DNA from 2 places in the Nonomuraea angiospora genome. Region 2 is predicted to be linked to the other one. Evidence: riboswitches for the same ligand, from Rfam matches in the RefSeq annotation. Region 2 holds a riboswitch; the other holds the start of a gene.
What was found. A riboswitch is a leader RNA that binds a small molecule or an ion and turns the genes downstream of it on or off. The one in region 2 is predicted to bind cobalamin.

Region 1 (6,070 bases), 1.8 Mb from region 2:
ATAGAGGCGCGCCTCGGGGGCGTTGACGTGCTGGTAGAGGTTGAGCACGAGGTTGTTGGCCACGATGGAGTCGCCGGTGGCGAAGAACGCGACCAGCCGGTTGATCAGGTGCCGCTCCTGCGGCGTCATCCTGGCCAGGTCGGCGAGGTCGGTGTGGAGGTCCACCTCCTCGACGGTCCAGGTGTTGCGGATGGCCGCGCGGTAGCGTTCGTAGAAGTCCGGGTAGCGCATGGGGCGCAGGGTGAGGTCCATGCCGGGGTCGAGCAGCACAACAGTCTCCTTACTGGCAGGCTTCGCAGGTCTCGGGGTTCTCCAGGGAGCAGGCGATCGCTTCTGCGGAGGGCGTCTGCACGGTGGTCTGGGCGATGCGGGTGGCGGGGCGGGAACGCAGGTAGTACGTGGTCTTCAGGCCCCGCTTCCAGGCGTAGGCGTACATCGACGAGAGCTTGCCGATGGTCGGGCTGGCCATGAAGAGGTTCAGGGACTGGGACTGGTCGATGTACGGCTGGCGCGCGGCGGCCAGGTCGATCAGCGCCTTCTGCGGCAGCTCCCAGGCCGTGCGGTAGAGGACTTTGAGGTCGTCGGGGATGCCGGCGACCGTCTGGACCGAGCCGTCGGCCCGCTTGAGGTCGTCGCGCAGCTGCTGCGTCCACAGCCCGCGTGCCTGCAGATCGGCCACCAGATATCGGTTGACCTGCAGGAACTCGCCCGAGAGCGTCTCGCGCTTGAAGACGTTGGACACCTGCGGCTCGATGCACTCGTAGCAGCCGGCGATGGAGGCGATCGTGGCGGTGGGCGCGATGGCGATCATGAGCGAGTTGCGCAGGCCGGTGCGGGCGACCTTCTCCCGCACGGCGTCCCACTGCCCGGTGCCCGTGACGTAGTGGTCCGGGTGCAGCACTCCCCCGGCCGCCCGCGTCTCGGCGTACGACGGGTGCCGGCCGCGCTCGGCCGCCAGGTCGGCCGAGGTGTCGTACGCGGCCAGCGCGATCTCCTCGGCGATCCTGGTGGACAGCTCCAGCGCCTCGGGCGAGTCGAACGGCAGCCGCAGCGTGAAGAACACGTCGGCCAGGCCCATGACGCCGAGCCCGATGGGCCGCCAGCGCTTGTTCGCCGCCTCGGCCTCGGGCGTCGGGTAGAAGCCCAGGTCGATGGTCCGGTCCAGGAAGCGCACGGCCGTGCGTACGGTGGTGCGCAGCCGGTCCCAGTCCACGCCGCCGTCGTCGAGGTGGGCGGCCAGGTTGATCGAGCCGAGGTTGCAGACCGCGGTCTCGGCGTCGCTGGTGACCTCAAGGATCTCGGTGCACAGGTTCGACAGGTGGATGACGTTCCCGGGGCGGCCGGTCTGGTTGGAGGTGCGGTTGGCGGCGTCCTTGAAGGTCATCCAGCCGTTCCCGGTCTGGGCGAGCGTGCGCATCATCCGGCCGTACAGGGTCCTGGCGGGGATCTGCCGGACCTGTCGCCCGGCGGCCTCGTACGCGCGGTACGCCCGCGTGAACGCGTCACCGTACAGGTCGGTGAGGTCGGGCACCTCCTTCGGGTCGAACAGCGACCAGACCTCGTCCGCCTCCACCCGGCGCATGAACTCGTCGGGCACCCAGTTGGCCAGGTTCAGGTTGTGGGTGCGGCGGGCGTCCTCGCCGGTGTTGTCGCGCAGCTCCAGGAACTCCTCGATGTCGGCGTGCCAGGTCTCCAGGTAGACGCAGGCCGCGCCCTTGCGCCGCCCGCCCTGGTTGACGGCCGCGACGGACGAGTCGAGCGTGCGCAGCCACGGGACGATGCCGTTGGAGTGGCCGTTGGTGCCCCGGATCAGTGAGCCGCGCGAGCGCACCCGGGTCCAGGAGATGCCGATGCCTCCGGCGTACTTCGACAGGCGGGCCACCTGCCCGTACCGGTCGTAGATCGCCTCCAGCTCGTCGCGCGGCGAGTCGAGCAGGAAGCACGACGACAGCTGCGGGCGGCGCGCGCCCGAGTTGAACAGCGTGGGCGAGCTGGGCAGGTAGGACAGCGTGGACATGAGCGCGTAGAGCTCGGCGGCCTCCGCCACCGACTCCGACAGCCCGCAGGCCACGCGGAGGAAGAAGTGCTGCGGGCGCTCCAGCACCGCCCGCGTCTCGGGGTGGCGCAGCAGGTAGCGGTCGTAGACGGTGCGCAACCCGAAATACTCGAACCGGTCGTCCGCCTCCGCGCGGACCAGCGCGTCCAGCTCGGCGGCGTGCGCGGCGACGAACTCCGCCAGCCCGTCCTGGATCAGCCCGGCCGCGTGGGTGGCGGCGATGGACTCGGAGAACGTCCGCACCCCGTGCGCGGCGGCCTCGTCGGCGATCTCCTCGGCCAGGAGCCGGGCGGCGACCCGGGAGTTGGCCGGGTCGGCGATGACCCGGGCGGCGGCCTCCTCGATGGCCAGACGGCGATCGACCTCGATGATCTGCGTCACGTGCTCTCTCCTCGCGAGCTCGTCCCCCGTGAGGGCGCGCGAGAGCACGGCGGCAGGGATCATCCCCCGGCCGTTTCGCTCCCCGGCCCTCCCGCGAGGCCATGGTCACTTCGTGCCGGGCGGGCGGCCCGGGCACACCGCTGGCAGGTCTTCGGGCTCGCGGGCGCGCACATCGCTCCTACTGGCCGTCGCTTCCCAGATCGCTCCAGTGCACTTGACGGCGGTCGTTCCCGCTCACCGCTGCGGGGCAGCCCCGGAATCACACCGGGTTCCCTTTTGCTCCGCCTCCGGAGAGGCGAACCAGCGACGAGCAGGATCCTACATCTAGTGGCCGTTCCCGCAACTACCCCAGCATGTTGTGGCCTTGGTGGTGCCGAGCAGACCGAGATCCCGCAGGACGGCGCGGGTGCGCTCGACCTCGGAGCCCAGCCACTGCTTGAAGTCGGCGCCGCTCAGCGGGATCGAGATCCAGCCCGCGGACCGGCAGGCCGCCTCCCAGTCGGCCGAGGCGGTCACGTCCTCGCACATGCGGATGGCCGATTCGCGGCTCTCGTCCGGCATGCGCTCGGGTCCGAAGGCCGCCGCCCAGTCCGCGAAGTCGACCCGTACGCCGGACTCCAGCAGCGTCGGCACGTCGAGACCGGACACCCGCCTGGCCGAGGACACCGCGAGCGCCTTGACCTGGCCGGCCTTGATGCTCTCGCGCCAGTCGGCCAGCGGCCCCGCGGCCGCCCCGGCCTTGCCGGACAGCAGCGCGGTGGCGGCCTCCTGGCTGCTGGGGTAGGCGGTGTAGTCGAGCAGGCGGGTGTCGGCGCCGAGCCCCCTGGCGATCAGGCCGAACAGCAGGTGGTCGGGCTCGCCCTGGGGGCCGCCCGCCAGCTTCGTCCGGCCCGGACCGGCGAGCAGGTGGGCGCCGAACGCCTCGAAGTCCCCGAACGGCGAGCGGTGGGGCACCACCACGACCTCGACCTCGCCGGTGAGCCTGGACAGGGGGGTCGCGGTGTCGAGGAGGGTCTGGGCGTTGTTCAGCTCGGCGGCGGCCAGCGCGGGCAGCCCGCTCACCGTGATCCTGACGCCCTCCCCGGTCTCGTATCCGGCCGTCCGGGCCGCGCCGGCGAACGCCTGCCCCACGCGCTCCCAGCGACGCCCCTGAGGGTGGATCGAGAACCGGGCGCGCAGGCCCGCCGCGCTCCCGGTGAAGCGCTCGGTCCCGCAGCCGGCCGCGCACGCGGCCAGGCCCAGCCCCCATGCGAACAACCGCCGACGGCGCATGTGCCTCTCCCCCGAGCATCGCGAGCATCGCTTACTCTAAGTTATCGACACAATGCGCAGAGATACACATGTCTCTTATAGTGGCTTTTTGCCGACCCCGGCCATCAGGGACGACGGCAGCGACCAGTCCCCCACCAGCTTGGGCCGGTCGGGACGCCAGTCGACGGCCTGCACCAGGCCCGGCGGCTCCAGCGGGAAATCGCCGAAGAAGGCGCGGATCTCGGCGGGCGTGCGATCGGTGCCGCCGCTCGGGTCGTCCGAGGAGGCGCCCCGGTAGCGCTGCCCGTCCTCCAGGCGGCCCATCGAGGTGGCGTGGGTGATCACCAGGTAGCTGCCCGGCGCCAGCCGCTCGCGCAGGGTCGCCAGGGCCTGCTGCGGCCGCGCCGAGTCCGGCAGGAAGTGCAGGATCGACACGAGCAGCACCCCGACCGGCCGGCGCAGGTCCAGGAACGCGCCCGCTCCCGCCAGCACCGTGTCGAGGTCCAGGAGGTCCGCCTCTACGAGCGCGGCCCTGCCCGAATGTCCGAGCAGGGCCGTGGCGTGGGCGGCGACGACCGGATCACGATCGACGTAGACGACCCGGGCCTCGGGCGCCACCTCGTGCGCGCTGCCCTGGGTCGGCAGGCCGCTGCCCAGGTCGAGGAACTGCCTCACCCCGGCGGCGGCCACGTAGCGCACGGCACGCTGGAGGAAGGCCCGGTTTGCGCGGGCCAGCGGGACCGCCGCCGGGATCAGCTCGGCGAGCTGATCGATGGCCAGGCGGTCGACCGCGAAGTTGTCCTTCCCGCCGAGCATGTAGTCGTACATGCGTGCGAGATTGGGCCTCTCAGCGTCGAACTGCCGCACGCATCGAATTTATGTCGTCCGCAGCGAGATAACGAGGTTTGAGGCCAAATTGGCCTGTTTATTCAACCGTGACGCTCTTGGCGAGATTGCGAGGCTTGTCCACATCCCGGCCCAGCGCCACCGCCGCGTAGTACGCCAGCAGCTGCAGCGGGATCGTGAGCAGGATCGGGTCCAGCTCGATCTCGTTCTTGGGGATCACGATCACGTCGTCGGCCAGCTTGGCGTCGGGCTCGCGGTGGCCGACCATGAGCACCTGCCCGCCTCGGGCGCGGATCTCGCCCAGCGTGGTGAGGTTCTTGTCGAGCAGCTCGTCATCGGGGACGATGGCGACTGTGGGCATGTCCGGGCCGATCAGCGCGAGCGGGCCGTGCTTCAGCTCGCTGGCCGGGTACGCCTCGGCGTGCACGTACGAGATCTCCTTGAGCTTCTGCGCGCCCTCCCTGGCCACCGGATAGCCGCGCACGCGGCCCACGAACATCATGCTCGGGTGCTTGGCGTACTTCTGCGCCAGCTCGGCGATCTTGTCGCTCTGGGTGAGGATCTCCTCGATCTGCCCCGGCAGCCTGCGCAGGCCGTCGACGATGCGCCGCCCGTCGGCGGGCGACAGGTCGCGCACCCGGCCCAGGTGCAGCGCGAGCAGCGCGAAGGCCAGCGACGTCGAGGTGAACGCCTTGGTCGAGGCCACCGAGACCTCGGGACCCGCGTGCAGGTAGATGCCGCCGTCCACCTCGCGGGCGATGGCGCTGCCGACCGCGTTGACGATGCCGATGACGCGGCCGCCCTTGCGCTTGAGCTCCTGCACGGCGGCGAGCGTGTCGTAGGTCTCGCCCGACTGGCTGATGGCGACGTAGAGCGTGTCGGGGTCGACGACCGGGTTGCGGTAGCGGAACTCGCTGGCGGGCTCGGCGTCGGACGGGATGCGGGCCAGCTCCTCGATGAGCTGCGCCCCGATCTGCCCCGAGTAGTACGCGGAACCGCAGCCGATGATCTTCACCCGGCGGAAGCCCCGCGTCTCGCGGGCGTCCATGTTGAGCCCGCCCAGGTGCGCCACGTGGAAGCGCTCGTCGAGCCGGCCGCTCATCGTACGGGTGATCGTCTCTGGCTGCTCGGAGATCTCCTTGAGCAGGTAGTGCTCGTAGCCGCCGGTGTCGTAGTGGCCGGCGTCCCAGTCGACGGTCAGCGGCTCCTTGGCGGTCTCGCGGGCGTCGCTGGCGAAGGTGTGGAAGCCGTCGGCCTTGAGCACGGCCAGCTCGCCGTCCTCCAGGTGCACGACCTGGCGGGTGTAGCGGACGAGCGCGGCCACGTCGGAGGCGGCGAACATCTCCTTCTCGCCGATGCCCAGCACGATCGGGCTGCCGTTGCGCGCCACGACCACCTCGCCGGGGCGCTCGCGGTCGATGACCGCGATGCCGTACGTGCCGACGATGCTCTTGAGCGTCTTCCTGACCGCCTCCTCCAGGGAGTCGTTCTCGTCGGCGGCGCGCGCGATCAGGTGCGCGAGCACCTCGGTGTCCG
Region 2 (6,070 bases):
CACCGGGGTGGCGGCGTCGCGGTGCTCCAGCAGCAGGTCACGGGCTGCGGCGACCTGCCACGTACGGCTGCGCGAGGCCGGGTTGTAGATCGCCAGCACCAGGTCCGCCTTCGCGGCGGCGCTCAGCCGGCCGGCCACCACCTCCCACGGCTTGAGCAGGTCCGACAGCGACAGCACGCAGTAGTCGTGGCCCAGCGGCGCGCCGACCCGGCTGGCCACGGCCTGGGCGGCGGTCAGCCCGGGGACGATCCGCACCGGAACGTCCGGGAAGCCGGCCGCGGCCTCCAGCACGGCGCTGGCCATGGCGAACACGCCCGGGTCGCCGGAGGACACCACGGCCACGCGCGCGCCGTCGCGGGCCAGCTCCAGCGCGTGCCGGGCGCGCTCGGCCTCGACGCGGTTGTCGGTGCGGTGGCGGCGCTGGCGCGGGTTCGGGGCGACCCGGTCCACGTACGGGCCGTACCCGACGAGGTCGGTCGCCGCCGCCAGCGCCTCCTGCGCCTCGGGCGTGAGCCACGGCCGCCCGGCGGGCCCGAGGCCCACCACGACCACCTCGCCCTGGGCGTCGGCCCTGCTCTCGGTGGGGGACGGTTCGGGGACGAAGGTCCGCTCGGCGGGGCTGGCGAGCAGGGCCAGCGAGAAGTACGGCACGCCGTCGGCGTCCACGTCCTTGAGCGGCGCGACCCGTTCGGCTCCCATGGTGGCGCGCTCGACGTACCAGGCGTCGTCCAGCCGCCCGGCCTCGGCCAGCGCGTCGCGGACCTTCTCGAACGTCCGGCCCAGCTTGAGCACCGCCGCCGAGTCGGTGCCGCGCAGCCTGTCCGCCAGCACCCCGGCGGGCAGCGTGCCGGGCAGCACGGTCAGCACCTCGTCCCGTTCCACCAGCGGCCGGCCCAGCACGGCCGAGGCGGCGCTGACGGAGGTGACGCCGGGCACCACCTCGGTCGGGTAGCGGTGGGCGAGCCTCTTGTGCATGTGCATGTACGAGCCGTAGAACAGCGGGTCGCCCTCGGACAGCACGACCACGGTCCGGCCCGCGTCCAGGTGCGCGGCCAGGCGCTCGGCGCAGTCGGCGTAGAAGTCGTCCAGCGCGCCCTGGTAGCCGCCGGGGTGGTCGGTGGTCTCCGTGGTCAGCGGGTAGAGCAGCAGCTCCTCGATCTGCCCTTCCTTCATGTACGGCAGCGCGATCGAGCGGGCGATGCTGCGGCCGTGCCTGGCGGCGTGGTAGGCGATCACGTCGGCCTCGCCGATCAGCCGGGCCGTCTTGACCGTGACCAGCTCGGGATCCCCGGGACCGAGCCCGACCCCGTACAGCCGTCCCGTCATCGCCATCACTCCGTCTCGTTCGCGATGGCGTTGACCGCCGCCGCCGTCATCGCACTGCCGCCGCGGCGGCCGTGCACCACCAGATATTCCAGGTCGCTGTCCGCCAGCGCCCGCTTGGACTCGGCCGCGCCGATGAACCCCACCGGGATGCCGAGCACGGCGGCGGGCCTGCCCGCGCCCTCGGCGACCAGTTCGAGCAGCCGGAACAGCGCGGTCGGCGCGTTGCCGATCGCCACCACCGCGCCGTCGAGGCGGTCGCGCCACAGCTCCAGCGCGGCGGCGCTGCGCGTGGTGCCGAGCCGTTCGGCCAGCTCGGGAACGCCGGGGTCGCCCAGCGTGCAGACCACGGCGTTGTCGGCGGGCAGCCGGCGCCTGGTCACGCCGGAGGCGACCATCTGCGCGTCGCACAGCACGGGCGCGCCCCGGCGCAGCGCCGCGCGCGCCCGGACGACCACGGCGGGCGACCAGTCCAGGTCGGTCACGAGGTCGGTCATGCCGCACGCGTGGATCATCCGCACCGCCACCTGCGCGACCTCGGGCGGCATCCCGGTGAGGTCGGTCTCGGCACGGATGGTCGCGAACGAGCGCCGGTAGATCTCGGCCCCGTCGCGGAGGTAGTCGCTCACTGATGCCTTTCCTGGTATCCGTCGCCGGTGGCGACCATCTGGACGACCCGGCCGCGCGGCAGCCCGCAGCGCCGCTCGCAACCGGCCCAATGCACGGGCGTCGCCGGAGGGCCGTCCAGGGTCGCCACCCAGCGCCGCGCGTCCTCCTGTACGTCGGCCAGGGACTTCGCGCAGCCCGGACGGCCGGTGCAGGCGCTCACCCCGGCCCACGGCGACGCCGGGTCGGTCACCAGCCCGGCCGCCTCCAGCATCCGCGCCGCCCGGCCGGCGGCGGCGGGCGGCAGATCGAGCAGTACGACGGTCCGCCACGGCGTGAGCCGGACGGGCACGCCGGTGCCTCCTCCCGGCCCAGGCACGCTTGCGGTGCCCTCCGGACCGGCCGCACCGGTGGCGCCTCCCGGATCCGGCGCAATGGTGACGCTTCCCGGCCCAGGCACGCCTGCGGTGTCCTCCGGACCGGCCGCGCTGGTGGCGCCTCCCGGATCGGGCGCGTCACTCGTGCCGGCCGGGCCGTTCGTCTCGGCCGCTGCGGCGATGGCGCGCGCCTGAGCGGCGGACAACCGTCCGAGCGGCACCACGACCTCCAGCGCCACCCGCCCGTCCCGCTGCTCCACCCGCCCGGCACGCGGCGCCCGCACCGTGCCGCGGACGCCCGGAGCGCGCGGCGCCTCGGCGTCCGGGGTCGGCCCGGCGTGCGGGTGGGGCCCGGAGCGGCCGTCGGCGGCGCGGTCGGTGGTGCCGGTGGCATTGACGGGGAGGGCGCAGTCGGACGCGACACCGTCGAGCGCGGCATCGCGGGGCGTGTGTGTGGCGCGGGCGGGAGCAGCGGTGTGGTCGTGGGTGGTGGCGGTGTGGAGGCGGGTGGCGATGCGGGCGGGGCCGTTGTGCAGCTCCGCGATCCGCCACGCGCCCCCATCCCCTTCCGCCCGTTCGTCGAGGAACGCCTCGGCGGCGGCGATCATGAGTCCGGCCGCCGCGTCCGCCCCCACGGCGAGCCCGGCGTCCACCCCCGCCAGCAGCACCCGCCCGTCGAAGAACGTGACGTCGGCCCCCAGCGCGAGCATGTCACCGCTGCCCTCGTCCACCGCGAACAGGAACCGCCCCGGCAGCCCCGCCAGCCGGGGCCGCGCGCACAGGGCCCGGTCCAGCGCCTCCACCAGGGGCTGCGGGTCCAGCAGGCCGAGGCCCGTGCGGCCGCCGAGCGGCGAGGCCACGATGTTGCGCACGCGCTCGTGGGCCTCCGACGGCAGCAGGCCGGCGGCGGCGATCCGCTCGGCGAAGGCGGCGGGTGAGCGCAGGCCGCGCACCTGGACGTTCGCCCGGGAGGTGAGCTCGATCACGTCCGAGCCGAGGCCGGCCGCGCAGGCGGCCAGCTCGCGCAGCCGGGCGGGTGAGATCGCGCCGCCGGGCAGGCGGACCCGGGCCAGCGGGCCGTCGGCGGCCTCGTGCACCTGTAGCGCCCCCGGACAGGCGTCGGGACGCATACGTCCGGAAAAGTCGGCTATGGACACGATCAGGATGGTAACGCCACTTCTGGCGGGGGTCGGTCCTGTCGTAGGCTCCTTCCAGGCGATGGCTAGGGAGGAAGCCGGTGTGAATCCGGCGCGGTCCCGCCACTGTGACCGGGGAGCGAACCCCACCACAGGCCACTACCCGGCGACGGGTGGGAAGGCCGGGGTGAGCGCTGATCCGGGAGCCAGGAGACTCCGGCCGCCGCGACACCCGCGACCGGGGCGAGGACCCCGAGGGAGGATTGCGCCGTGCCTGGCGACAGCCGTACCGTCCTGCTGCTCTCGACCTCCGACACCGACCTGCTCAGCGCCCGCGCGAGCGGTGCCGCCTACCGGTGGGGCAACCCGGCCCGGCTGGTGGCCGAGGATCTGCCCGCCCTGCTGGAGGGCGTCGACGTGGTCGTGGTGCGCCTGCTCGGCGGGCGCCGCGCCTGGGAGGAGGGCCTGGACGCGCTGCTGGCCGGCCCCCTGCCGGTGGTGGTGCTGGGCGGCGAGCAGGCGCCGGACGCCGAGCTGATGGAGCTGTCCACGGTCAGCGGCGGCGTCTGCGCCGAGGCGCACGCGTATCTGGCCCACGGCGGGCCGCCGAACCTGGCCGAGCTGCACGCGTTCCTGTCGGACACGGTGCTGCTGACCGGACGCGGGTTCGCGCCGCCGGAGGCCACGCCCTCCTGGGGGCTGCTGGAGCGCGACGCGCGACCAGGGCGGGGGCCGGTGGTCGGGGTGCTCTACTACCGGGCGCACCACCTGGCGGGCAACACCGCGTTCGTGGAGACGCTCTGCGCGGCCGTCGAGGAGGCGGGCGGGCAGGCGCTGCCGGTGTTCTGCTCCTCGCTGCGCACCGCCGAACCCGAGCTGCTCGACACGCTGCGCGCCGCCGACGCGCTGGTGGTGACCGTGCTGGCGGCGGGCGGCTCGCGCCCCGCGACGGCGAGCGCGGGCGGCGACGACGAGGCGTGGGACGTGGGCGCGCTGGCGGCGCTCGACGTGCCGATCCTGCAGGGGCTCTGCCTGACCACCAGCAGGCGGGCGTGGGAGGAGAACGACGACGGGCTCTCGCCGCTGGACGCCGCCTCGCAGGTGCCATCCCGGAGTTCGACGGGCGGATCATCACGGTGCCGTTCTCGTTCAAGGAGATCGACCCCGAGGGGCTGACCGTCTACGTCGCCGACCCCGAGCGGGCCGCCCGGGTGGCGGGCATCGCGGTACGGCACGGGCTGCTCCGGCACACCCCGCCCGCCGAGCGCCGCCTGGTCGTGATGCTGTCGGCGTACCCGACCAAGCACTCCCGGGTGGGCAACGCGGTCGGCCTGGACACCCCGGCCAGCACGGTCAGGCTGCTGGCCAGGCTCGACGAGGCCGGCTACGACCTGGGCGAGGGCTTCCCAGGCGTGGCCGAGCAGGACGGCGACGCGCTCATCCACGCGCTGATCGCCGCCGGCGGCCAGGACCAGGACTGGCTGACCGAGGAGCACCTGGCGGGCAATCCGGTACGCATCTCCGCCGCGTCCTACGAGCGCTGGTACCGCACGCTGCCCGAGGAGCTGCGGACGGAGATGGAGCGGCACTGGGGGCCGCCGCCCGGAGAGCTGTTCGTGCACGAGGGTGACATCGTCCTGGCGGCGCTGCGGGCCGGGAACGTGGTGGTGATGGTGCAGCCGCCGCGCGGCTTCGGCGAGAACCCGATCGCCATCTACCACGACCCCGACCTGCCGCCCAGCCACCACTACCTGGCCGCCTACCGCTGGTTGTCGGCCGGCTTCGGCGCGCACGCGATGGTGCACGTGGGCAAGCACGGCAACCTGGAGTGGCTGCCCGGCAAGTCGGCGGGCATGTCCGCCGCGTGCGGCACCGACGCGGCCATCGGCGACCTGCCGCTGGTCTACCCGTTCCTGGTGAACGACCCGGGCGAGGGCACGCAGGCCAAGCGGCGGGCGCACGCCGTGCTGGTGGACCACCTGGTGCCGCCGATGGCGCGGGCGGAGACGTACGGCGACATCGCCCGGCTGGAGCAGCTGCTGGACGAGCACGCCACGATCGCGGCCATGGACCCGGCCAAGCTGCCCGCCATCCGGGCGCAGATCTGGACGCTCATCCAGGCCGCCCGGCTCGACCACGACCTGGGGCTGGCGGACCGGCCGCACGACAGCGAGTTCGACGACTTCATCCTGCACGTGGACGGCTGGCTCTGCGAGGTCAAGGACGCGCAGATCCGCGACGGCCTGCACGTGCTCGGGCAGGCGCCGGCCGGGCAGGTGCGCGTGGACCTGGTCCTGGCGATGCTGCGCGCCCGGCAGCTGTGGTCGGGCCGCGAGACGCTGCCCGGCCTGCGCGAGGCGCTGGGCCTGGCCGAGGACGGCACGGCGGGGCTCGGCAGCGTGGACCGGGCCGAGGCGGCCGCGCGGGCGCTGGTGGAGGCCATGGAGGAACGCGGCTGGGCGCCGGACTCGGCGGCGGAGGTCACGCGGGAGGTGCCGGACGACCGGCGCGACCTCGTGACGCGGGTCCTGACCTTCGCCGCCACCGAGGTGGTGCCGCGCCTGGCCCGCACCACCGACGAGCTCGACCACGTCCTGCACGCCCTGGACGGCGGCTACGTTCCCGCCG

Region 1: another riboswitch for cobalamin. It lies ahead of H4W80_RS18090 (ribonucleoside-diphosphate reductase subunit alpha); the one in region 2 lies ahead of cobN (cobaltochelatase subunit CobN).

Annotation. Positions count from the first base shown of each region.
Region 1 is NZ_JADBEK010000001.1:4,004,057-4,010,126, forward strand. It holds gene H4W80_RS18085 (ribonucleotide-diphosphate reductase subunit beta) at 1-270, opposite strand, end outside; gene H4W80_RS18090 (ribonucleoside-diphosphate reductase subunit alpha) at 281-2,437, opposite strand; cobalamin riboswitch at 2,563-2,757, opposite strand; gene H4W80_RS18095 (Bug family tripartite tricarboxylate transporter substrate binding protein) at 2,762-3,709, opposite strand; gene H4W80_RS18100 (SAM-dependent methyltransferase) at 3,785-4,555, opposite strand; gene glmS (glutamine--fructose-6-phosphate transaminase (isomerizing)) at 4,614-6,070, opposite strand, start outside.
Region 2 is NZ_JADBEK010000001.1:2,169,953-2,176,022, forward strand. It holds gene cobJ (precorrin-3B C(17)-methyltransferase) at 1-1,326, opposite strand, end outside; gene H4W80_RS09840 (precorrin-8X methylmutase) at 1,332-1,952, opposite strand; gene H4W80_RS62565 (nitrite reductase) at 1,949-3,463, opposite strand; cobalamin riboswitch at 3,481-3,676, shown strand; partial or broken gene cobN (cobaltochelatase subunit CobN) at 3,713-6,070, shown strand, end outside.